One region of the Bradyrhizobium genosp. SA-4 str. CB756 genome, then DNA from elsewhere that is predicted to be linked to it. Evidence: riboswitches for the same ligand, from Rfam matches in the RefSeq annotation. Region 1 holds a riboswitch; each other region holds the start of a gene.
What was found. A riboswitch is a leader RNA that binds a small molecule or an ion and turns the genes downstream of it on or off. The one in region 1 is predicted to bind cobalamin.

Region 1 (7,781 bases):
GCGCTCCACATGTTCGAAACCACCGATGTCGCGGAGTCGCGGCGGGTGCTGGAGGCCATCAGCCTCGGTGAAGCACGATTGATCGCCCGCAGCGCGGACGATGCACATCTCGCAGCCGTCGAGGCGGAAATGCTGCGCATTGCTGCAAACGGCGCCAGGTTCATCCTGACGGGCAAGGCATCATCGATCCAGCGCATCAGCCGCGCGCTGAAAGCGGCAGGCGTCGCATCGTCGCGGATCAAGGCAAAAGCCTATTGGGCGCCGGGCAAAACCGGACTGGATTGAGCCTCCTCTCACTCGGACAAGATGTCGCGCCCGCTGCAGAATGAGACGGGTTGGTAAGTTTTGAGACGAGCCGGCATGACGGTCGCATTCGCGAGCTAACTACGATCCAGGCGCAGAAAATCGCGGCCTGGCGTTCATCCCCGACGAATCCTTCCGGGCGATCCCAGGGCTCGCAGAACAAGACAGTCGGGAGATTGAGTCCGAGATGGCATGGTTCGGTCGCAGCAAGATCACGAACACAGCTCAGCAGCGGAGCGAGGGATTTCATCCTGACCGGAGATCACTGCTCTCGTTCGGCGCAGGCGCAGCTCTCGCCGCGGCCGGACTGCGTCCCGCACAAGCGCAAGACTACCCCGCGCGGCCGATCCAGGTGCTCGTGCCCTTTGCCGGCGGCAGCGCCAGCGATGTCATCACGCGCATCCTGCTCAACCGCATGTCCACCTCGCTCGGACAAGCCTTTGTGGTCGACAACCGCCCCGGCGCCGGCGGCAATATCGGCACCGCGGCCGCGGCACATGCGGCCGCTGATGGCTACACGCTGCTGATGAGCACCTCCGGCCCGCTGGCTGCGAACAAGTCGCTCTACAAGGAGCTTCCTTACGACCCGCAGAAGGATCTCGCCCCGATCGGTCTGTTCGCGACGATGCCGAATGTCATCGTGATCAATTCGAGGCTGCCGCCGAAATCGCTGCGTGAACTGATCGACTACGCCAAGGCGCATCCGCGCGAGCTGAACTACGGGACGGTCGGTGTCGGCTCGTCGCAGCATCTGTCGGCGGCCTATTTCGAGCAGCTCACCGGCACCGAGATCACCCACGTTCCCTACCGCAACATCGCCGCGTACACGCCGGACTTCATCGCAGGGCAAGTCCCGCTCGGCTTCCAGCTCCTGCCCAACGTCCTCGGCCTGATCAAGAGCGGCGATGCGCGCCCGCTCGCGGTTGCCAGCGACAAGCGCATGACCGCGCTGCCGGATGTGCCGACCGCGGCCGAGGCTGGCCTGAAGGATTACGAGAGCGCCGCCTGGCTCGCGCTGCTCGCGCCGGCGAATACCGACAAGGCCATCGTCGGCAAGCTCTATAAAGCGATGGTCGAAGCCGTGAACGATCCGAAGGTGCGCGCCCTCTTCGTCGAGCAGGGCGCCGAGCCGCTGGTGATGGACCCCCAAGGCCTGACCAATTTCATGACCGCCGAGACCACGAAATGGGCCGGCATCATCAAGAAGATCGGCATCGAGCCGATGTGAGGGTCAGACCAGGCTCATCCGCGTTCAAGCCGTGAAGGTCGACCGCAGACGGCGCCAGCCGATGACGATGCCGGTCACGGAGAATACGAGCCCGAGCGCGCAGAGCCCGACAATCAGGATGTCGCGCAGACGCGGATGCGCCATCAGGACCGGAAAATCGAGCGTGTGCAGCGCGCTGTAGAACCAGCGATAGGCCCGCCGCGAGGCATCCAGCCTTTGCAGCACGCTGCCGTCGGCGCCGTCGATATCGAACCAGACCTCGCCGCATCGGGCGCGGTAGACGGGCGCTCCGGGAACGACGGACTGCGCGGGATAGTCGTCAGGCTCAGCGAGAACGGACGGCATGCCGCAGTTCGCGGCAAGGCGCGCTGTCAATTCCTGAATGTCGCGGACACTCAAGACACCTGCTTGTTCAGCACGAGACGTATCCCCTGCCCTGACCAACGTCTGGGACCCCAGAGCAGGCCGGTCGCGCCGATAGAGATTGCCGCCGAACGCGAACCATTCGACTTCGCGGACCGGTGACGCTGACCGCAGCTGGTCGCGCGATGAAGCCGTCCAGTCCGGCGCGGCAGCCGCCACACGCGCTTCGGCCGGCGTCAACTGCCCGCGCGAGAACAGCCGGCCGTGATCCATGGACAGCCAGCCGCTGAAAATCCAGGTCAGCACGAACAGCGTTGCTGCGAGGCCGATGAGGTGATGCAGGGCGTGCCAGCCCCGATACGGCGTCGAGATCGCCCGTCCTCGCATCCTGATCCGCACGATCCCGAGCACCGCACCGAGCAAGGCCGCGATCGAGGCCAGCAGCGACAGCGTCCAGACCACGCGGTCCCACAGCGCCCAATTGCGCCTCAGCACCGTCGGATAAATCCAGTGCAAGACGCTGCCGACCCAATTCCAGCCACGCTCGCTTCGGGTCGTGTCGAGGACGACTTCGCCGGTGCGTGACGAGATATAGATCTCCGTCCCGGCGGCATCGCCGAGGGCCATGCGAAACAAGGGCCGATGGCGGTCAAAGCCGTTTGGAACGCTCCATTGGTCATAGTCCGCGCGTGCGAGGATCGCGGCCGGCGCGGGATCAAGCCCTCGCCGCACGGCGTGCGCCCGCGCAATGGCCAGTGCAATGTCGGCCGACGTCACACTTGCGTCCCGTCCATCGGAGGCGTGGACCGCGCCGAGCTGCGATCGCCCTGACACGATGTAGACCGGCCCATCGCCCCGCTGGATCAGCCGCGCGCGCGTCGCATCCGGTAGCTTGCTTGCCGTCACCGCTTCGGCGACCGTGATCCTCACCTCCGCACGATCGACCGGTGCCAATCCGGCAAACCGCTCCGCTTCCGTCAGTGACGGAAACGGAACGAAGTGCATCACGATCCCGCTCGCGAACCACATCGCGAACAGCAGGCAGGACGCGACCCCGAGCCAGCGATGCAGCAGGACGATCGCGCTCATCATGTGGTCAGCGCCCTACCATTTGAACGCGGCCGAGAGCTCATAGGTGCGCGGCGCGCCCAGGAGGATCTGGTCGGGATAGAACGGATCGCCCCAGATCGCATAGCGCTTGTCGGCGATGTTGCGTACGCGGAAGGTCAGGCGGGCCTGGTCGACCGCATTGAACACCGTCTTCGGGATGTCGACGAAGGCGTAGACGTCGGCGACGGTATAGGCCTTCATCGTCACGACATTGGCGTCGGTGTTGTAGCGGTCGCCGACGTGACGGCCGGTGATGCCGAGCTCCACTGGCCAGGGCGTGAAGAACCGGTACGACGCGCCGGCATTGGCGACGATGCGCGGCACGTTCGGCGGCGTGTTGCCGGAGAACGACCCCCCGGCAAAATTGTAGTCGGCATAGCGCGCATCGACATAGGCAATATTGCCCCACAGACGCAGCGGCTCGATCGGGCGCACCGCGGCTGCAAGCTCGACGCCCTTCGATTCCTGCCGTCCCGCAATGTTGAGCGTCTGGCCGCCGGCTGCCGCATAGACGTTCTTGCGCAGGATGTCGTAGGCCGAGAATGACCACTCCGCCCTGTTGTCCCAGAACAGGTGCTTGACGCCGGTCTCGTAGGTGCGCGCGGTCGTCAGATCCAGATTCTGGGTCGGACCAAGCAGGAAGATGTTGTTGGCGGAGACATCGGCGCCGGTGGCGTACTGGCTGAAGAAGGTCAGGCCGGGTACGGCCTCCCATGTGTAGCCGATGCGGCCTGTCGTCGGGACCCAGTCCTTGGTGAACGGGAAACCTGCCTTCACCAGGCCGTTGACGTCGGTCGAGTTGCGATCGAGTCCAATGTGCTCGACGCGGAGGCCGCCGACCAGCGCAAAGCTGCGCGTCAGCTTCAGCCGGTCCTCGAATGACAGCGCCTCGTTGTCGATGCGCGCGGTCTGCTGCTGGATCGTGAGCAGGCCGTAATAGCCGCGGGCGGGATCGACCAGCGAAACCGAGTCGCCCGGAAAGTTCGCAGCACCAGGCCTGACAAAATCCAGATAGCTTGACGACAGTGTCGTGACCAGGCGGTTATCGAAGCCAGCGATGTTCGTGTCCCAGATCAGATCGGTGATGTTGCCGACCAAACGCTGGCTGTGCGCGACGTAAAAGCGCTCGCGATTGACGAGGTTCGAGACGGAGTTGAATGCCTCGACCTCATTGTTGAACCAGGTGCGCTCGGCGCCGTAGCCATAGGCCTGGCTCCTCAGTGTCAGGTCGGGCGCGAGCTTCAGCTCGAAACCTCCGCGCAGCCACACTTCCTGGGCGACGTTGCGATTGTCGAGGACGTTGTAGTTGGTGTTGAAGGTGCGGTCGTCGATGGTGACCGCGCCGAGATTGGTTCCGTTGTAGTTGGAGACGTAATTGCCCGAGACGATGCCGCTCGTTGCGTGCGAGCCGCTGAAGGCGATCGGCACCAGCGGCGCGCCCCAATAGGCCTTGCCGCGGTCTTCGCGATACTCGATCGCGCCCCAGACCTTGAGGCTGTCGGAGATGCGATAGTTGAGCTGGCCCGACACATCGAACGTTTTGGTGTTGGTATCGTCGGCAAAGCCGTTGAGCGAAGAGCGGCTGATATCGAAGCGGTAGTCGAGCCCCTGCACGTTGGTGCTGCCGCCCGAGCCGTAGTGGACGCCGAACGAGTTGAGCGAATCCCAAAAGAAGTCAGCCTCATTCCGGATCGGCCCGGTGTGCGGCAGCTTCGTGACCAGGTTGATTGCGCCACCTGCGGCACCTTCGCCGGACATCAGCGAGGCCGGCCCTTTCAAAAATTCCACGGCTGCGAGATTGGCCGTATCAGTGATCCGCGAGGTCATGTTCTGCGGACCGATCTTGATGCCGTTGTAGAGCATGTTGATCTGGCTGTTGGTGAAGCCACGCATGGAGAACGCCGCGGGCTCGGCCGGATTGTCGCCGGAGGTGACACCGACGGCGCCCTGGGCCACCTCCGACACGGTGCGATAGCCCTGCTCCTGCATTGTTTTCGCCGAGATGACCTCGACGGTCGCGGGCGTCTCCTGCACGGTCAGGCCGAGTCGCGAAGCGCTCTCGGCCACCACATTGGTGTTGAGTGGCGTCTGCGCTGCTGCGGCCGGCACGGCGGGCTTGGCCGCCGCCGATGCGGCCGCCGGCCTGCGCGCTGTTGCGCGGCGTGGGCTCTGCGCGTCCCGGCCGGCCGGCTTGGCCTGCTTGCGGGATTGGGCGGGGGAGACTTCAACGGGCGGCAGGGGTTCGCGGGCCTGCTGCGCCAGCGCGGCAGGCACATCCGCGGCCGCAAGCGACGTGAGCGCGGCGGAGGCGAGCAGGAAACGACGCGGTCGTACAATATGGATGGAAGACACGGTCCTGGACCTCGGTGTGACGTCAGTGGCACGTCACCGCGAACCAAGGTCCCATCATCAGGCTTTCAGCCGTACGATGAAGCCGAATGTCTGTACTCCCCGACCGACATCTTCGCGTGTGACCACGGCTGACGGCAGGTCTCCTGGCTCGCGGGTCGTGACCACTTCGTCGCCTTCCCGGGACCGAGGACCCAGTGGCTTCTGACGAAGGATTCACCGCTTACAGTTGCGGGGGCAGCTACGGCATTGGGGACAAGGTCCCCGCACCGCATTCCCTTTTCATCCCCTCTCGGGGAAACCGTCAGAGGCATCTAGGATTACGACCAAGACAGAGTCAATGTGCAAGCTGCGGCGTTATTGCCACAGCGCCCAATTTCCTTGGAGATGAGCATGGAAGGCGAGACCTTCCTCTGGCTGATACGGCATGCGCCCGTCGACGGCGTCAAAGGCACGATCCATGCGGCCGACGCGCCGGCCGATCTCCGCGATCGCGCGCAACTCGAGGCGCTGCGGCAGCGCCTGCCGCGGGATGCTGCGAGCTATGCCAGCCCGGCGCGGCGCACGGTCGAGACCGCGCGGGCGCTGGGGCTGGAGCCGACGCTGGTGAGCGAATTCACCGAGCAGGATTTTGGCGACTGGACCGGCCATCGGCATGACGAGCTCGCAGCGACCGGCGGCGAGGCCTATGCGAAGTTCTGGAGCGATCCAGCGCGTGGAAAGCCGCCGGGCGGCGAGAGCTTTGAGGATCAGGTCGCGCGCGTCCGGCTCGGCCTGTCACGGATTGGCTCGGGCCCAGCCGCGCTCGTCGTCCATTCCGGCACCATCCGCGCCGCGCTCTGCATCGCGCTCGCCCTCACGCCTCAGGCAGCCTTGCGCTTCGTCATCGATCCGCTGTCGCTGACCCGGATCGACCGGCTCACGACCGGCTGGCGCGTCGTCTCCGTCAACCAGCGGATCAGCTAAAGCATGATCCGGAAAAGTGCGCAGCGGTTTTCCGAAAAGATCATGCTGAAACAACAACCTAAAGCGCGATGATCTCATCGCGCTTTAGGCCGATCCGGCACATTGGCCTGCGCGAACGTCGCCATGCCGTTGTGGAGCGCGCAGGCCGACCGCACCAGTGGCAGCGCGATGGCGGCGCCTGATCCCTCGCCGAGCCGGAGATCGAGGCTGATCAGCGGCTGCACGTTCAATGCACGCAGCACCAGCCGATGCCCCTGCTCCGCCGACTGATGCGACGGCAACAGGAACGGCTGGCATGACGGGTTGAGCCGCGCTGCCGCAAGTGCGGCGACTGATACGATGAAGCCGTCGATCAATACGGGAATGCGGCGCTGCGCAGCCGCGATGATCGCGCCTGAGATCGCCGCGATCTCGAGGCCGCCGACGGCGCACAGGATTTTTTCGGGCGCTGCGCCCGCAACGCCATGGCGTGCGATCGCGGCGTCAATCACGCGCGCCTTGTGCGCGCGGCCGGCGGCATCGATACCGGTGCCGCTGCCCGCGATCTCGTCGGCGCCGACGCCGAGCAGGCTCGCGGCGATCGCCGCGGACGCAGTGGTGTTGCCGATGCCCATCTCGCCGAAGATCAGGAGATCGGGGTTGGTGGCCTCCGCGCGTGCCACCGCGCGCTGGCCGGTTTCGAATGCGAAGGCCAGCTCGGCAGGCGTGAGCGCAGCCTCGGTGCTGAAATCGCGCGTGCCGCTGCGCGGCTTGTCGGTGACGACGCCCGCCATCTCCTCCTGCGCCAGCGTGCCCGCGTCGACCACTTCCAGGGTCGAACCCAGTTCACGCGCCAGCACCGAGATCGCCGCGCCGCCGGAGGCAAAATTCGCCATCATCGCGATGGTCACGGCTTGCGGATAGGCCGACACGCCCTGCGCGACGATGCCGTGATCGCCGGCAAAAACGATGACGGGCACGCGGGCGGCGCGCGGCTGCTCAGTCGCTTGCAGGCCCGCAAGCTCGATCGCGAGCTGCTCGAGCCGACCGAGCGCGCCGGTCGGTTTCGTCAGTTGCGCCTGACGCGCAATCGCCGCTTCGCGATGGGCCGCGGAGATCTCGGGGCACTTTTGGTAGACACATTCGGGTAACATGCTGCCTCGCTTAACGCCCGCGCTTGAGAATGTAGCTGTCCATGATCCAGCCATGCCGCTCGCGCGCTTCCTGCCGCGCGGCGACGATGCGCGGACCAACCTCGGCCAGCGCGCCTGAGTGGATGATCTGATCTTGCATGCCGAGATAGGCGCCCCAATAGATGTGAAGCCCCGCCGGATCGAGCGACTGGAACGCGGTGCCGCCGTCGAGCATCACCACCACGGTATCGACGCCTTGTGGCCAGCCGCCTTCGCGCAGGCGGCGTCCCGTGGTCACAAGGAAAGGCTCGCCGATCTCGTTGAGCGGCAATGCATGCGCCGCGCACAGC
Region 2 (7,781 bases), 210 kb from region 1:
CGCTCGGAAACGCCATCAAGCAGATTCCCCCGCCGTGGGGATCGTTCTTCCCGGCGCTCGTGTGCCTCGGCCTCTACACCGCGGCCAGGATCGCCGAACAGGTTCGCGCCGGGATCGAGGCGCTGCCGAAGGGACAGGTCGAGGCGGCAAGCGCGCTCGGGCTCGGCGGTTATCTGACCTATCGTTACGTCATCCTGCCGCAGGCGCTGCGCCTGATCATCCCGAGCCTGACCAGCGAGGTGATGGGCATCTACAAGAACACCTCCGTCGCTCTCACGATCGGGCTGATGGAGCTGACGGCACAGGCCCGGCAGATCAGCGAAGCGACGTTCCAGACCTTCACCGCGTTCGGCGCTGCGACGCTTGTTTACCTCGCGCTGGCGCTCATCGCCTACCAGGGCATGGCGCTGATCGACAGGGCCGTGCGCGTTCCGGGCACGGGGCACGCAGAGGATGCGGTCGAACCGGCGTCGATGCAGGCCGCCGAACAGGTCGGCTCTTTGCCCGATGCGATGGAGGTCGTGAAATGAACAGCCTCGATTTCTCCATTGTTGCTCAGGCATGGCCGTATCTCTGGTCGGGATTGCTGTTTTCGCTGGCGCTGACCGCGGTGGCTTTCGTGGTCGGCTTGATCCTCGGCACCTGTTTGGCCCTGGTGCAGCACTTCGAAGTGCCCGTGCTTGGCAAGCTCGTGCGCGGCTATGTCGCCTTGATGCGCTCGATCCCGCTGATCCTGGTCCTGTTCTGGTTCTTCTTCCTGGTGCCGATCGTGCTCGGCCATCTCGCCGGTAACGGCCGCCCGATTCCGATCGGCGCCACCTGGACCGCGTTCATCACGTTCGGTCTGTTCGAGGCCGCCTATTACTCGGAAATCATCCGCGTCGGGTTGCGGGCGGTGAACCGGGGACAGTTCGAGGCCTGCCAGGCGCTCGCATTGTCCACCTTCGACACCTATCGCTGTGTGATCCTGCCGCAGGTGCTGCGTGTCGCCAGCCCGATCATCCTGAGCCAGACCATCATCCTGTTCCAGGACACCTCGCTGGTCTACGTGCTGTCGCTCACCGATCTGCTCGGCGCAGCCTCCAAGCTCGCGCAGCTCAACGGCCGTCTGGTCGAGATGTATCTGGTCATCACGGTGGTCTACCTCGCGATCAGCTCTGTGGCATCGCAATGCGTAGCATCCTTGCGCAAGCGCTATGCGATTGCGGGAATGCGCCGATAGACAAGCGAAACCTTCGGAGGGAGCAAATGCTTCAGCAGATGAACGGGAACGGGGCCAATCGGTCCGCTTCCATCGTCACCGTCGAGAACCTGGTGAAGCGGTTCGGCAGTTTCACGGCCCTGAGCGACGTCAACCTGAATGTCGCTGCGGGCGAGAAGATCGTGCTTTGCGGTCCCTCGGGCTCGGGCAAGTCGACGCTGATCCGCTGCATCAATCATATCGAGAAGCATGACGGCGGCCGCATCGTCGTCGATGGCGTCGAGCTGACCGACCGGATGGGCGACGTCAACAGCGTCCGCCGCGAAGTGGGGATGGTGTTCCAGAGCTTCAACCTGTTTCCGCATCTTTCGGTGGTCGAGAACTGCATGCTGGCGCCGATGAAGGTGCGCGGCCTGTCCCGCGCGGAAGCGCAGGAGCGTGCGCTCGGCTTCCTGCGCAAGGTGCGCATTCACGATCAGGCGAACAAATATCCGGGGCAGCTGTCCGGCGGCCAGCAGCAGCGCGTCGCCATCGCGCGCGCGCTGTGCATGCAGCCGAAGATCATGCTGTTCGACGAGCCGACCTCCGCGCTCGACCCGGAGATGGTCAAGGAGGTGCTGGAGACCATGGTGGAGCTCGCGCGGGACGGCATGACCATGGTCTGCGTCACCCACGAGATGGGCTTTGCCCGCGAGGTCGCCGACCGCGTGGTGTTCATGGATCGCGGCTCCATCGTCGAGGAGGCCGATCCGGAAACCTTCTTCCGTGCGCCCGAGACGGAGCGGGCGAGGGCGTTCCTCGGCCAGATCATCCATTAGGAGCGGGTTGGCTCTGCGGCGACAATGAGATCCTGACGGTTCTCATCCTCGATGCTGCCCCAGCGTTCCTCACCATCGGAACGAAGCCGCCACTTCATAGCTACGCGGCGCGCCGAGGATGATCTCGTCGGCGTAGCCCGGGTCGCCCCAGGCCGCATAGCGCTTGTTCGTCAAATTCCTGACCCGGAATGAAATCCGCGTCCGGTCCACCCCCGGGAAGTACGCTTTCGGGATGTCGACGAATGCGAACGCATCGAACGTGGTGTAGGCATTCATGACGAGCAGATTGTCCTGGAAGTTGAAGCGGTCGCCGACGTGACGCATCAGGCCCCCGATCTCGACCGGCAGCGTCGTGTCGAACCGGTACGAGGCGCCGGCATTGGCGATGAAGTTCGGCACGTTGGGCGGCGTCTTGCCTGAATAGGACTGGAATACGCCATTGCCATCGACATAATTGAAATCGATGAAGCGCGACTGCACGAAGGCGACGTTGCCCCACAGTTTCAGGCCGGCGGCCGGGTTGATCGCCGCCGCAATCTCGATGCCCTTGGATTCGATCTTGCCGGCGACGTTGAAGACGATGCCGCTCTCCGGGACGTAGACGTTCTTGCGCTGGATGTCGAAGGCCGAGAACGTGGCCTCGGCCCGCTTGTCGGCCGATAGCACCTTGACGCCGGTCTCGTAGGTGCGCGACGTCGTCAGCAGGAGCGGCACGGACGGTGCGAGGATGAAGATGTTGGCCACCGTCGGGTCTGCCGCGGTCGCGTATTGGCTGTACAGCATCACGCCCGGGGTGATGTCCCAGGTGTAGCCGACGCGGCCGGTGACGGGATTGAACGTCGTCGAGAAGGGATACCCCTTCGCGGACTCCAGCGTGCCGTCGGGGAAGAAGCGGGTCCGGTCCAGCTTGATGTCCTCGAACCGGATGCCGCCGATCAACGCGAAGGTCGAGGTCAGCTTGAGCCGGTCCTCGAACGACAACGAGGCGGTGTTGACGCGGGTGTAGATCTTCTCGTCGCTGCGAGGGCCGTAGGGCCCGCGGTCGGGATTGAGCAGGTCGACGTAGTCGTTGAAGAACAGCGTGTCCTGCGAGACGTTGAACTGGTTGTTGCTCGCCGCCACGGTCGCGACGAAGCGGTTGTCCATTCCGCCAATGCTGGAATTGACGGTGAGGTCGGTGATGTTGCCGTAGAGCCGCTGCGCGTGATCCAGCGCCAGGCGCTCGCGATAGATGCTCTGCGCGCCGGCGAAGTTGCCGACAGTCTGGTCGAACGACGAGATCTCGTTGTTGAACCAGTGCCGGTGCGCGTCATAGCCGTAGACTTGGCTGCGCAGCGAGATGCTGTTGGTGATGTCCCATTGGAAGCCGCTGCGCAGCCAGAGCTCACTGGCGCCGCTGTGATTGTCGAGCACGTTGTAACTCGTGGTCAGCGTACGCGCGTCGATCGTCGGCGGGACTGGCGTGCCGCCGCCGAGGTAATAGTTGCTCCAGACCCCCGAGACGATGCCATTCGTCGGCACGATGCCCGGCCCGTTCGCCGGTACGATCGGCGTGCCCCAGTAGAAGCGGTCCTTGTCCTGCCTGTATTCGGCTGCGCCCCAGACCTTCAGGCTATCGTTGACGCGATAATTCAGCTGGCCCGAGACATTGCTGAGCCTGGAGTAGCTGTCCTCGATGAAGCTCTTGTCGTTGAAATGGCTGATGTCGAAGCGGTAGTCGAGGCCATCGATCAGCGTAGAGCCGCCCGAACCATAACCGGCGCGATAGCCGTTGAAGGAATCGTAGGAGGTGAAGGCTTCGTTGACGATCGGACCGGTATGCGGCGCTTTGGTCACGTAGTTGACGGCGCCGCCGGTTGCGCCAAGACCTGCCACCAGCGAGTCCGGTCCCTTGATGATCTCGACCTGCTGCAGGCCCGCGACATCCATGGGACGGCCGGTCATGGTCGACGGCCCGATCGGAATGCCGTTGTAGAGGGTGTTGAGCTGATCGCCGGAAAAGCCGCGCATCGAGAAGATCGCTGGTGCCCCGGGCGCATCGCCGCCAGTCACGCCGACTGCCGCCTTTGCGACGTCGGTGGTGGTCCGGATGCCCAGGTCCTGCATGGTCTGCTGGCTGATGACCTCGACGGTCGCCGGCGTCTCCCGGGCCGAAATGCCGAGGCGAGAGGAGACCCCGGCGACGGCGGCGGTGTTCAACGGTGTCGTGTCGCCGGCGGGCGGGTTGGTGGGCCTTGCAGCGATCGGTGCTGTCGGTCTTCGCCCCGTGGCCCGGCGGGCGGTCCGAGGCTTTTGGTTGCCCGGGCTGATTGCAGGCGCCGTCCTCGGTGTGGACGGGGAGACAGTCACTGGACCGATCTCCACGGGCGGCTTGTCACGGTCCACGCTCTGCGCGATCGCAGCCGCCGACAGCGACACGGAAGAGAGCAGGGAGATCAGGAAAACACGTGAATAGCCTGGCGCAACGCCGGCACGAGAATGAAGAGTTTGCACGACAACGCTCTGCGGCGACGCAAATAAACTGTCACCGCGGTTGCCTTAGTCATCTACCTTCGCCCCAGGCGGCAGATGCAGCGGCTACTTGTCCGACATCGGGGCACCCCGCCCAATGCGTTCGCGCGTGACTCATGGCTGGCAGCAGGTTTCCTGGCTCGCGGGTCATCGCCTTCGACCGCCTTCCCAGAGGCCCGAACGGGGCTCCAGTGGTTCGTTTGGTCGTCGGCTATCCGCCTACAGTTGCGGGGGCAGCCGCGGAATTGTCCGTCGAGACGGACGCACCGCATTCCCTTGAATAGTCCTTGCGGACACTACCGATCATGAAACTGGCAGCTGGCGATGAAGCCGTCAATATCCGAAGGGGACCCGTCGATTGGCCCGACCTTCGATAATGGCCATGTGTGGCTGTTTTGCCCGACCATCCAAATTCGCGCCGGCATCGATTGGCGCGCGGCGCAATTCCGCTGGCGCCTTCTGCCGCTGCAAACGCTGTTCCCGAAATCTAGAGACATTTGCGAGACCTGCGAGCGCTTCGATCGCTCGCCCAACCGCAAACCAAGGAACGCACCATGCAAACGTCGCTTCACTCCCGTCGATCCGCCATCTTCCTGCTGATGGCAGCCGTGAACATCGGACAGATTTCGATGGCGCACGGCGAGGTGCCAGTCCCCGATGCGATCGTCGGGACATGGGAGGCGGACGACGGCACGGTGAAGCTCGACATGTTCAGGAGCGGAACGGAATTCCAGGCGCGCATGCTCTACGGCAACGAGATCGTGGAGGCGGACAACGTGACCTTCAAGAAGGACGCCAAGAACCCCGATCCCGCGCTGCGTGCGCGGTCGCTGAAGAACATTGTCTTCATCGCCGGCTTGCGCTGGGAGGATGGCGAGTGGGGCGGCGGCACGATCTATGACGCCTCGTCCGGCCGCACCTACAACTGCAAGGCCACCGTCAAGGACGGCAAGATGCACCTCCGAGGCTATCTCGGGCTGCCCGCGATGGGACAAACCCGCACATTCCACCGCGCTCGCGGCTGAACGGATTTCCGCCAGGCCCGAACTGTCTTGCCAAAGCGCGGTCGCTGGTACCGCGCTTTTTCTTGGGAATACAGCGGCCCAAATCGGTCGTCAGGATTGGCGTGTTATGCAAGTCTATTGGCGCGCTTGGTCAGTCAATTCCTGCCACGGAGGCCGCAGGATAAGACAGGAACGAAGAGAGGTTGAAATGTTCGACAAGTCGAAGAGAACGGCGCTCGTCACCGGAGCGTCCTCCGGCATGGGCAAGGAAATCGCAAGGCGTCTTATCAAGGACGGATTCCAGGTCTTCGTCGCCGCGCGGCACGTCGACAAGATGGATGATCTCGTCGAGCTCGGGGCGAGGTCCCTGAGAATGGACATTTCGAGCGAGTCCGACATCCAGGCGACGGTCGATGCCATCCTGCGCGAGGTGGATGGCGTCGATGTGCTCGTCAACAACGCCGGCTTCGGCCTCTACGGTCCCGTCGAGGAGGTCGGCATCGACGAAGCGCGTTACCAGTTCGAGGTGAACCTGTTCGGCGCCGCTCGCCTGACGCAGCTTCTCTTGCCGAAGATGCGCGAAAAGCGCGCAGGCACGATCGTCAACATCACCTCGATGGGCGGCAAGATCTACACCCTCCTGGGTGCCTGGTACCATGCGACCAAGCATGCGCTGGAAGGCTGGTCCGATTGCCTGCGACTTGAACTGGCTCCGTTCGGCATCAAGGTCGTCGTCGTCGAGCCCGGCCTGATCGAGACGGGATTTGGCGATGTGGTTGCCAATGGCCTGCTCAAACGATCGGGTGGAGGTCCTTACGCCAAGCTGACGCAGGCCGTCGCGAAATCGACCCGTGCGGCTTATGGACAGGGACGCGGCACCAATCCAAGCGTCATCGCCGGCGTCGTGTCCAGGGCCGTGAAGGAGCCAAAGCCGCGCACCCGCTACGTTGCGGGTAAATATGCCTTGCCCATGATCAAGATTCGCGAATGGTTCGGCGACCGCCTGTTCGACCGCGTGATCATGAGCCAGATGCGCTAGGATTGTTCATGAGTGGTACAGCGGCAGACAGATGCAAGGTCCCCCGAGCCTTTTGGCAGGCCGTTGAACATATCGGCGTGCCGCCGGCCGTGCTGTTGCGGCAGGCGAAACTGCCGGCGACCTTGCACCTGAACGAGCAGGGGCAGGTCACCACAGTGCAATATTTTGCGCTCTGGAGAGCGCTGGAGGAGCTGAAGCCGGAGCCGGGGCTCGGCTTGATGCTGGTCCAGAGCGTCGAGACGGCGGTGCATCCGCCGTCGAGCCTCGCTGCGTTCTATGCGAGGGATTATCGCGACGGATTGCTCCGCATTGCGCGCTTCAAGCGGCTGTGCTCGCCCGAGCAGCTGCAGGTCAGGGAAGGCGAGGACGAGTGCGTTGTCGCGGTGGAGTGGCCGTATGCAACTGATCCGGAGCCCGCGATTTCGACCGACGTGACCTTTGCCTCGCTGGTCGAGCTCGGACGTCGTGGGACCGGACAGCACCTGACGCCGAAGCGGGTGGAGCTGGTTCGTCCTCGTCCCAAGAGCGACGTCCACCAGAAATATTTCGAATGCCAGATCCGCTATGGCGCGGCACGAAACCTGCTGGTCCTGAAATCCGCAGACCTCGATCGTCCGTTTCCCGGGCACAACAAGGAACTCCTCGAAATCCTGACGCCGGCATTGGCGTCCGCCCTGGGCGAGCTGGAAGCGCGCAGCTCCGTCAGGGAGCAGGTCAAGGTCGTCCTGAAGCGGAGCCTTGCGAGCGGGCGGCCCGAATTGTCCGACGTGGCGCGCGATCTCGGCTTGAGCGAGCGAACCCTTCAGCGCCGCATCACCGACGAAGGTGCGAGCTTCCGCGAGCTTCTCGTCGAGGCGCGTCAGGAGCTCGGGCGGCAACTCCTGTCGGATCCCACCGCCGACATCGACGAGGTCGCATGCCTCCTGGGCTATCAGGACGCAAGCTCCTTCTATCGCGCTTTCCGCTACTGGGAAGGCGTGACGCCGAGCCGCTGGCGCGAGCTGCATGGCAACAAGATTCACTGACGGTTGCTGCGCCCTTTTTGGCGCCTGCGGCAACTTCGTTGGCGCACCTCGTCACTGTCGATCGAGGCCAGCGAGGATAGGACTTGCCGAGTAAGTCCAACTCAATCCATCGAGGATATCGCATGTCTGGCAAAGTCTGGTTCATCACCGGGGCATCCCGCGGCTTTGGTCGCATCTGGGCGG
Region 3 (7,781 bases), 1.4 Mb from region 1:
ACCCTCTTAATGGGTTTGTCGCAGCGCTTGATCGTGCCGGCTCGGCGTCGGCATGCTCACCAGTCAATCGCGCGATGCGCGGCCTGCACGCCGGATCAGGGCCCGAGGCATCTCCAAGCCCGGTCCCTTGAAGAGTGGCATGGAGAGCTGGTTCCCTCGCAGATCGGTGTTCTCTCACTGCGTCGGGTGCGCTGGGAGCAAAATCTCGCCAACTGGTATGCGCCTCTGAGCTCGACTGTCGCGGAAAGCCTCGAGTAATCGTGCTGCCCGATTTTTGCCTGACGGGCTAAAGGCTGCGGGAAAGGCTCGCGACGGTTGCGAAGGCGTAAGCACCGACACTTTAGCGCTGATATGTCTTGCAGTTACTCTGAGGCGGTCGGCGGTAAAGGAGCTGCGGCGCGATCTTTGCTCCGCGCGACCATTAAACGGAGGGCTTTCGCCCCTTCTTACTCTTCCCGTTCCTTGGGCTCCATCCGAGCGAACCAGGAGCCAGGAGGAAAGGCGGCGATACGCTTGGCAAAGGAGGATTGCGGCTCCCAATCTTGCCCTTCGCTCTTCTCGAAAGTGATGACCCCGTTATGGGTGTAAAAACGGGGCCCTGGGATATTACAGTTCACTAAAAGCAAAACGCGCCACAGATCACCTTTTTCGGTCGGCTTGTCCTTCTGCTTCGGCAAGTAGTCCACTCCAACAGGCTCAACGATAGTGCAGCGGCCCTGCCGCAGGAGATCGCCGAGCGGGCCCTGCGTGGTCGTCACGAAGTTGAAGTTGCTCGGATCATGCAGAAAGCGAAGATTTGCGTCCCTTTCGCCATCCTTGACTTCACTGGCGATCAACCCGAGCGCCAGGGCGTGCCAGCCCAATTCGATCGGCTTTGCATAGGTCGACGCAAGTTGAAACGTGCCGTCGAGTGCGATCCTCCAGGTGATAACGTGCTGTTCGTCTAATACATCATCCGCGTGCCTGGTCCACGAAACGAAAACATAGTCGTTTCCGTCAAGTTCAGCGACGCCCCACATTCGAGGGACGAACCGTGCAACTTTCGAGACGTTGGAGATAATTTGTTCTATTGTCTCACCGTCTTGCGCTCGCCACGTTGACTTGAATCTTTCGATATGGGGGCTCTCGATAGCGCGAGCACGGTCGCCAGTCGCAGCCAGCCCGGCTAGACAGATCAGGGATCGACCGAGACAAAACAATAACGCGCGTCTTCCAGACACTTTTCTCATGACTGTTGGCCTATCTGGTTTCATCCACACGTCATTGCAGAGCGGGCAACTTCAGCCTGTTATGCGCGAGCGCAAGAAGTTAGCGACGACGCGACGGGGGACCGATGGTGTCCCGTGCGAGCAGGCGCTCTATCACGCGCCGCTAACTTCGTTGCCGGCGACAGCCTCAAGTTGCTGTGCTAGACATGCCCAGCAGGAGGAGACTGGGCATGCCGAAGACTTGCATTCCTCGTGCCAGGTTAATAGACGGCAATTCGCACCGCTTCTATGCCCTCTTTGTCGGCTTTCCGACGTGCGGGCGTCTCGATGTTTCCGTTCAGCGCGGCTTATGCACCCTCGTCACGCGCCGAATGTTCGGTGGGCGCAGCTGAACGCCTCGACCAAGTTCCTGATGAGAATTGGGAGCACGTTTGCCGCCACAGAACTGTTTGGCTCACTATCGTTACCGGAGTGTCAGCTTTCGTCCTCTGGCATGCCTCTGGGTACTCGCGGCCGAGAGGCCAGAGCGCGTTTGGCGCTTCTTTCGCGACATCCGGCACTCGCGCCGAGCATTTGGAGTCTGGCTGGCACTGCAAATCAACGTGCCGGTCAGGTATGTTGCTGACTTTGCCACGTGTCTTAGGCCTGTGCAGCACGGATCCAGCTGGTCGAGAGGGCGGCTGGATGGCGGACGCGCTCGAAAAACCTGCTGGGAAGCCTGGGACACGCATCAAATGCGTTCTGCTCCAGGCAGAAGTCCCGACCGCGGAAGCCGCTTTTATCCCTTCCACCGAACTGGCGTGCGGCCAGAGGGCAGCTGCGATGGTCATCACAATATCGCTGACTGCAGAGCGCATCTACATCGACTCAGCGATAAGGATGCGCGGTCATTCGCGTAGCGGATGCTGCAGCACCAGCTTGCGACATAATCTGAGAGGTTGACGGAAGACTTGTCTTGCCGATAATCCAAATCGTCGAGGTTCTCCGGTCCCACTTGATCCGGAGCTAAGAGGGAAGCCGGTGACAATGCCGGCGCTGCCCCCGCAACTGTGAGCGGCAAGCCGCTGTCCAACGATGTCACTGAAGCCTGCGCGGCTTCGGGAAGGCCGGACAGAAGCGATGACCCGCGAGCCAGGAGACCTGCCCCGACAATTATTCGTCCACGGGCGGGGTGTCCCGGTGGTGCGCCAAGCAGCCGTCGCACCGCGCGACTTCCCCTGCCTGCGTCCGCCACGGCCTTTGCCCCCAACATGGGGTTAACTTATGTCTCTTCTCTCCCTTCCGGTTGCCACGCTTGGAACGCCACGCATCGGTCCAAGGCGCGAGCTCAAACTCGCTCTTGAAAGCTACTGGGCGGGAAAACGCAGCGAACTGCAGTTGCTCGAGGACGCAGCTGGCCTGCGTGCCGCAAACTGGGCTCGTCAGAAATCTATCGGCGTCACCGTCATTCCATCGAACGATTTCTCGCTGTATGATCAGGTGCTCGACACAAGTGTCATGGTTGGCGCCATCCCAGAGATTTACGCTTCGAACGCCGAATCCGTTTCGCTGAAGACGTACTTCGCCATGGCCCGGGGGTCACAATGCGACGATCAGGATGCGAGTTGCGGTCGCGGACCGCGCGGATTTGGCGCACCCGCTCAGGAGATGACCAAGTGGTTCGATACCAACTACCACTACATGGTGCCCGAGTTTCACAGAGGGCAGACTTTCAGGCTATGCTCTCGCAAGCCGATCGAGGAGTATGAGGAAGCCAAGGCCCTTGGCTTTCAGACCCGCCCTGTCCTGATCGGGCCGGTCACATTCCTAAAGCTCGGCAAGAGTCCCGATCCTGCGTTCCAGCCACTCTCACTACTGGATGAACTGTTACCGGCCTATATCGAGGTTCTGCAGGAATTGGCCAAACGTGGGGCAAATTGGGTTCAGTTCGACGAGCCCTGCCTGGTTCTTGATCTGGATGAGAGGGCGCGGCAGTCTTTGCGACATGCCTATGATCGGCTCGCCAAGGAGGTGCCGGCCATCAAGATCTTAGTTGCCAGCTATTTCGGCGACCTCGGGGACAATCTGAATACCGCGTTGAGCCTGCCAGTTGCCGGACTACACCTCGACCTAGTTCGAGCGCCACAGTTGTTGGACCAGATCATCGCTGGCGGCCGAAGTGATCTCGTCATGTCGCTCGGTGTCGTCGACGGCCGGAATGTATGGCGGTCGAATTTGTCGTCGCTGCGCCAGCGGCTCGAACCCGCGATTGCGAAGCTCGGCAAGGACCGTGTACAGATTGCCCCATCCTGCTCGCTGCTTCATGTGCCGGTCGATGTTGAACTTGAAACCGGGCTCGTTTCCGACGTCAAGAGCTGGCTCGCTTTTGCGGTCCAGAAGATGCGGGAGCTTGCGATCCTGGCGCGGGCACTCGCAGGCGACCAGAATGTTGCGCCAGCTCTTGCCGAGTCGGAATGTGCCGCGACTGTTCGCCGGACTTCGCCGAAAATCCGTGATGCCAATGTCGCTGTCCGGATGAAAGCGATCGATCAGACCATGCGTCGACGCGGGAGCCCATTTGCCCGTCGTGCCGAGATCCAAAGCAATCGTTTCGGACTACCGGCTTTTCCTACCACGACCATCGGATCGTTTCCGCAGACCACAGAGGTCCGGAATGCCCGTGCGGCGCATGCGCGAGGCGCGATAAGTGACGAGCAATACGACAGGTTCCTCAAGGAGGAGACTGCGCGCGCCGTACGTTGGCAGGAGGACATCGGTCTCGACGTCCTCGTGCACGGCGAGTTCGAGCGCAATGACATGGTGCAGTACTTCGGCGAGCACCTCGCCGGCTTCGCATTTACCAGGAACGGATGGGTGCAGTCGTACGGCTCGCGTTGCGTCAGGCCACCGATCCTGTTTGGCGATGTGGTGCGGCCGAAGCCTATCACCGTGGACTGGTGGCGCTACGCGCAATCACTAACGAGGAAGCCGATGAAGGCCATGTTGACCGGACCGGTGACGATTTTGAACTGGTCCTTTGTTCGCGATGATATTCCCAGAAGCGAGGTCTGTCGCCAGATTGCGCTCGCGATCCGAGACGAAGTCCGCGATCTCGAGAATGCTGGTGCGACAATGATCCAGATCGACGAAGCCGCACTGCGCGAAGGAATGCCGTTGCGTCGATCTGAGTGGACGGCCTATCTCGACTGGGCCGTGGATTGCTTCAGCATCTGCTCATCGGGCGTCGCCGATGAAACGCAAATTCATACACATATGTGCTACTCGGAGTTCAACGACATCATCGGTGCGATCGCTGCAATGGACGCAGATGTCATCTCGATCGAGACGTCGCGCTCGAAAATGGAACTACTCGACGCGTTCAGGAACTACGAATATCCAAATCAGATCGGACCGGGCGTGTACGACATCCACTCCCCACGCGTTCCCGAGGCGGGCGAAATGAAGGAACTGATGGTATTGGCTCGGACCCGGCTGCAGGATTCGCAGCTCTGGGTCAATCCGGACTGCGGCCTGAAGACGCGCAAATGGGAGGAAGTGCGGCCGGCACTAGCGAACATGGTCGCTGCCGCCCGCCAACTGCGCGCTGCATCCGATCCGCGAGGCCATTGATCCGGGCTTGGGTCTCTTCCCGACAAAGCGGATCTGTTGCGGTCATTTGCGCTGTAGATGATCGATGGAGCCTTGGGAATAAAAAAAAGCCCGGCCCCGCTGAGCGGGCCGGGCGAAAGTCCGGGAGGAGCGACGCTGACGCATCGCGCGGACTTCCATCGGCGGAGAGAGGACAACCGCCGGTTCGATCACGGCAAGGACATTCGCCGAAAATCTGAGCTCAGTTGAAGCACAAGCTCAGCGTAGCTCAATTATGCCGTGGTATGCGACCGTTAGCCTGAGGTTTATAAACTTACACCAAGGTTTGTCGGTCAAGAGCACGTCGGCAACGATTACGACGCGACGAGGACGGTGATGCCGGGCGTCACCGCAGGGCACGAGCCGCAAACTCGGTGCGCTTTCCAGCCTGGAAACCTTATGCTCGGCGCGACGATACGAAAAACCCGGCTCCAAGGATCTTGCAAGCGTAGACAATGCATGAGCGGTTGATTTGATTTGACCCCTGCTTAAGGCAGTCCTTGGTCGACCGATTCCACCCATTGGTCGGGTTTCGTCTTGGGCCTCTGTTTGAGAGTTTATGAGCGGACCACGCGGAGGATGTCACGAGCTTGAAGATGGCACTGGTGCCGATAGGGTGCTCCTCAGCCGTGAGCGTAGTCCTGCCCTCAGCACAGGCCAGTTGAATCATGGCGATCTCCGATCCGACACGGCTCGGCGCAGAGTGAGGACGTCGTCCAGCGCCTTGCAGTTCGTGCTAAACGTGCCCGCGCGAGCAGTGCCCGGCAATTGGGGTGCTGTGGGTCGAATCGGCCGCGGTCGGATCATTCAGAGCGTGCCAGGCTGGGAAAGAGGTGGGAGTGCTTCGCCCCACCCGCGCGGCGGCAATCGTCCGTCGTTGTACGGCGGCGGACATCAGAGGCATCCGTTTCGCGTCACTGCGCAACAGCCGGACCTGCGACATCACATTGTGGAACGTGCCGGAACCAGAGCTCAGGAAGGCTCGGCCATGCCGTTGGCACCGGAAGCGATCATCGTGCGCAGAAAGCCATTTTGGCGGTGCGGCAGCCTACATGCCCGCGAACACCCCCATTTTCATTCGACAGGATGAGCATGAGGTCTAATTCCTGCTGTAAGACGGCGCTGATCAATACGGCCCCTACGTCTCGGAGCCGTGTCACGGGTTGCCAGCCTTGGCGGACGAAATTGCGACCGAGCTCCGTTCGGCCTCAGCTTCTTGCTCCAATTGCAGAATATGCGCTCTTAGCGCATCCGAAGTGGCTGCCGCTGTCTCGCTGAACAGGGGATCTCCATCATCGGTGACGGCGGAAGCGATTTCGGTCCATTCCTGTGCCGAGAGAGCCTTCAGTGCGGCCGGAAAGAAATCTTGTTCTTCCCACATCATGTGGCGCCGCTCGCATACTATAAAGTCGCGTATGATATCGCCGACGTCTTGCCGAAAGAGTTCACGATCCGCGAGGATGGCGTCAATAGCTCGCGCGAAGTGGTGCAAACGGTCGGCCACTTCCTGGTGTTCAAGCGCGAGATCGCCGACGATTGCAGCTGCATCGGGATCGCGAGCCTTGAGCTTCGAAAAAATCAAGTCCTCCTGTGGATGATGGTACAGCTCGGGGTAAACCTCGAAATAGCTGATAATCGCGCGAATGACCTCATAATCGGGACCGATCCCTCCCTCAAAAATCTCCAATTCGCGTTGAAGAGCGGCCAGAAGCAGATCAATGTTGCGATGCTCTCGAAGCAAAAGGTCGATGGTCATTCCGGTGCTCCTGGAGGCACAATGTAGGCCGGAAGCGTTTCTGCCACTTACAAGATCGCCCAAGCCGAATTCGGTGTCCTTCTACGCCGCTATTTTCTGCGCCGTTCGAGGCAAAAACGTAGCGCGCTTTGAATTTGAGCTGGCGTAAATCAACTTAGCCGCCGAAGTGTTGAGGTTGCCCCGCAAGACGCCGGTCGGATAACGGCTGGTTTCGGTAAATTTGGCGGCCTGGGCGTGCATGGCGGACCCTTTCTTGCGGACATCGATGGGACGCAGATTGGCTGCTCCTGACGAACTCGAAAATTTGGATGTTTTCCCTAGGTAGAAGTCCCTAAGTATTTACCCGTAAGTGCCATGAGCAGGGCGTTTTGAATGGGGGCGGCGCGGTCCCTTGTTTGCTCAAACATGGCCAAACCGGATTAGAAAGCTGCATGCTGGCTTCCTCGGCCGCGTCCATGGAAACCGTCGGAAAGCACGGCCGCACCCGTGAAGAGCTCCAGCCAGCCGAAAAGTTGTCGTCCACCACCACTTTCGGCTTGCCGCAGGAAGTCTTGTTCGGGCGTCTTGGCTCTGATCCCCGTCAGCATCGGTCGGCCGCGGAGGTGACCAGGCAGATATTGACGGCATCCCGATCGATGTACGCTGACCGACGTGGTCGACGCGCTCGATGATCATACGATACGCTGCCGTAGCCCCCGTTCTCCGGGACGACAGACCCGCTGTCCATCGGAGCACAAATGTGGGCCGACGTAATTGATCTGCTTCGTGTGCCGTCGTGATGCAAGAAACCAGCAGCCTGTGTTGCATCGGTAGCCGTCATCGACAACATGACCCACTCGGTGCGGTGCGCCTGAAAACCGTCCGTTCGACAGGAGTGCGCAGCTTGAATGCATGAATAAGCCATTCGCGCCATTTGCGCTGGTGCTAGAGTCCCGCGGCAATGGCGATCCGCATCAACTCGGACATGCTGCGGACATTGGTCTTGGCCATGAGGTTTGCACGGTAAACCTCGACTGTCCTGGGACTGATGCCGAGATCATGGGCGATCACCTTGTTAATCTTGCCGGCTAATAGTCCCTGCAGGACGTCACGCTCGCGCGACGAGAGGCACGCGAGGCGGGCTTCCGCCTGGAGTTTTGCTGCGTCATCGGCTGGTTTTGTCGGCCGCGCTTCCAGAGCACTATTGATCG

Region 2: linked by a shared signal. The riboswitch ahead of BRAGE_RS0123275 (TonB-dependent receptor) and the one ahead of BRAGE_RS55960 (TonB-dependent receptor) in region 1 are both predicted to bind cobalamin.
Region 3: linked by a shared signal. The riboswitch ahead of metE (5-methyltetrahydropteroyltriglutamate--homocysteine S-methyltransferase) and the one ahead of BRAGE_RS55960 (TonB-dependent receptor) in region 1 are both predicted to bind cobalamin.

The regions. Positions count from the first base shown of each region.
Region 1 covers NZ_KI421499.1:4,535,769-4,543,549, forward strand. The annotation lists gene BRAGE_RS0122240 (siderophore-interacting protein) at 1-285, shown strand, start outside; gene BRAGE_RS0122245 (Bug family tripartite tricarboxylate transporter substrate binding protein) at 491-1,531, shown strand; gene BRAGE_RS0122250 (PepSY-associated TM helix domain-containing protein) at 1,556-2,986, opposite strand; gene BRAGE_RS55960 (TonB-dependent receptor) at 2,999-5,356, opposite strand; cobalamin riboswitch at 5,473-5,674, opposite strand; gene BRAGE_RS0122260 (histidine phosphatase family protein) at 5,747-6,319, shown strand; gene cobT (nicotinate-nucleotide--dimethylbenzimidazole phosphoribosyltransferase) at 6,394-7,452, opposite strand; gene cobF (precorrin-6A synthase (deacetylating)) at 7,463-7,781, opposite strand, start outside.
Region 2 covers NZ_KI421499.1:4,749,427-4,757,207, reverse strand. The annotation lists gene BRAGE_RS0123290 (amino acid ABC transporter permease) at 1-530, shown strand, start outside; gene BRAGE_RS0123285 (amino acid ABC transporter permease) at 527-1,222, shown strand; gene BRAGE_RS0123280 (amino acid ABC transporter ATP-binding protein) at 1,249-2,019, shown strand; gene BRAGE_RS0123275 (TonB-dependent receptor) at 2,089-4,512, opposite strand; cobalamin riboswitch at 4,639-4,846, opposite strand; gene BRAGE_RS0123270 (DUF2147 domain-containing protein) at 5,085-5,555, shown strand; gene BRAGE_RS0123265 (oxidoreductase) at 5,743-6,573, shown strand; gene BRAGE_RS0123260 (AraC family transcriptional regulator) at 6,582-7,598, shown strand; gene BRAGE_RS0123255 (SDR family NAD(P)-dependent oxidoreductase) at 7,721-7,781, shown strand, end outside.
Region 3 covers NZ_KI421499.1:5,914,620-5,922,400, reverse strand. The annotation lists gene BRAGE_RS0128750 (nodulate formation efficiency C protein) at 447-1,229, opposite strand; cobalamin riboswitch at 2,169-2,370, shown strand; gene metE (5-methyltetrahydropteroyltriglutamate--homocysteine S-methyltransferase) at 2,472-4,817, shown strand; gene BRAGE_RS0128740 (hemerythrin domain-containing protein) at 5,992-6,591, opposite strand; gene fixJ (response regulator FixJ) at 7,516-7,781, opposite strand, start outside.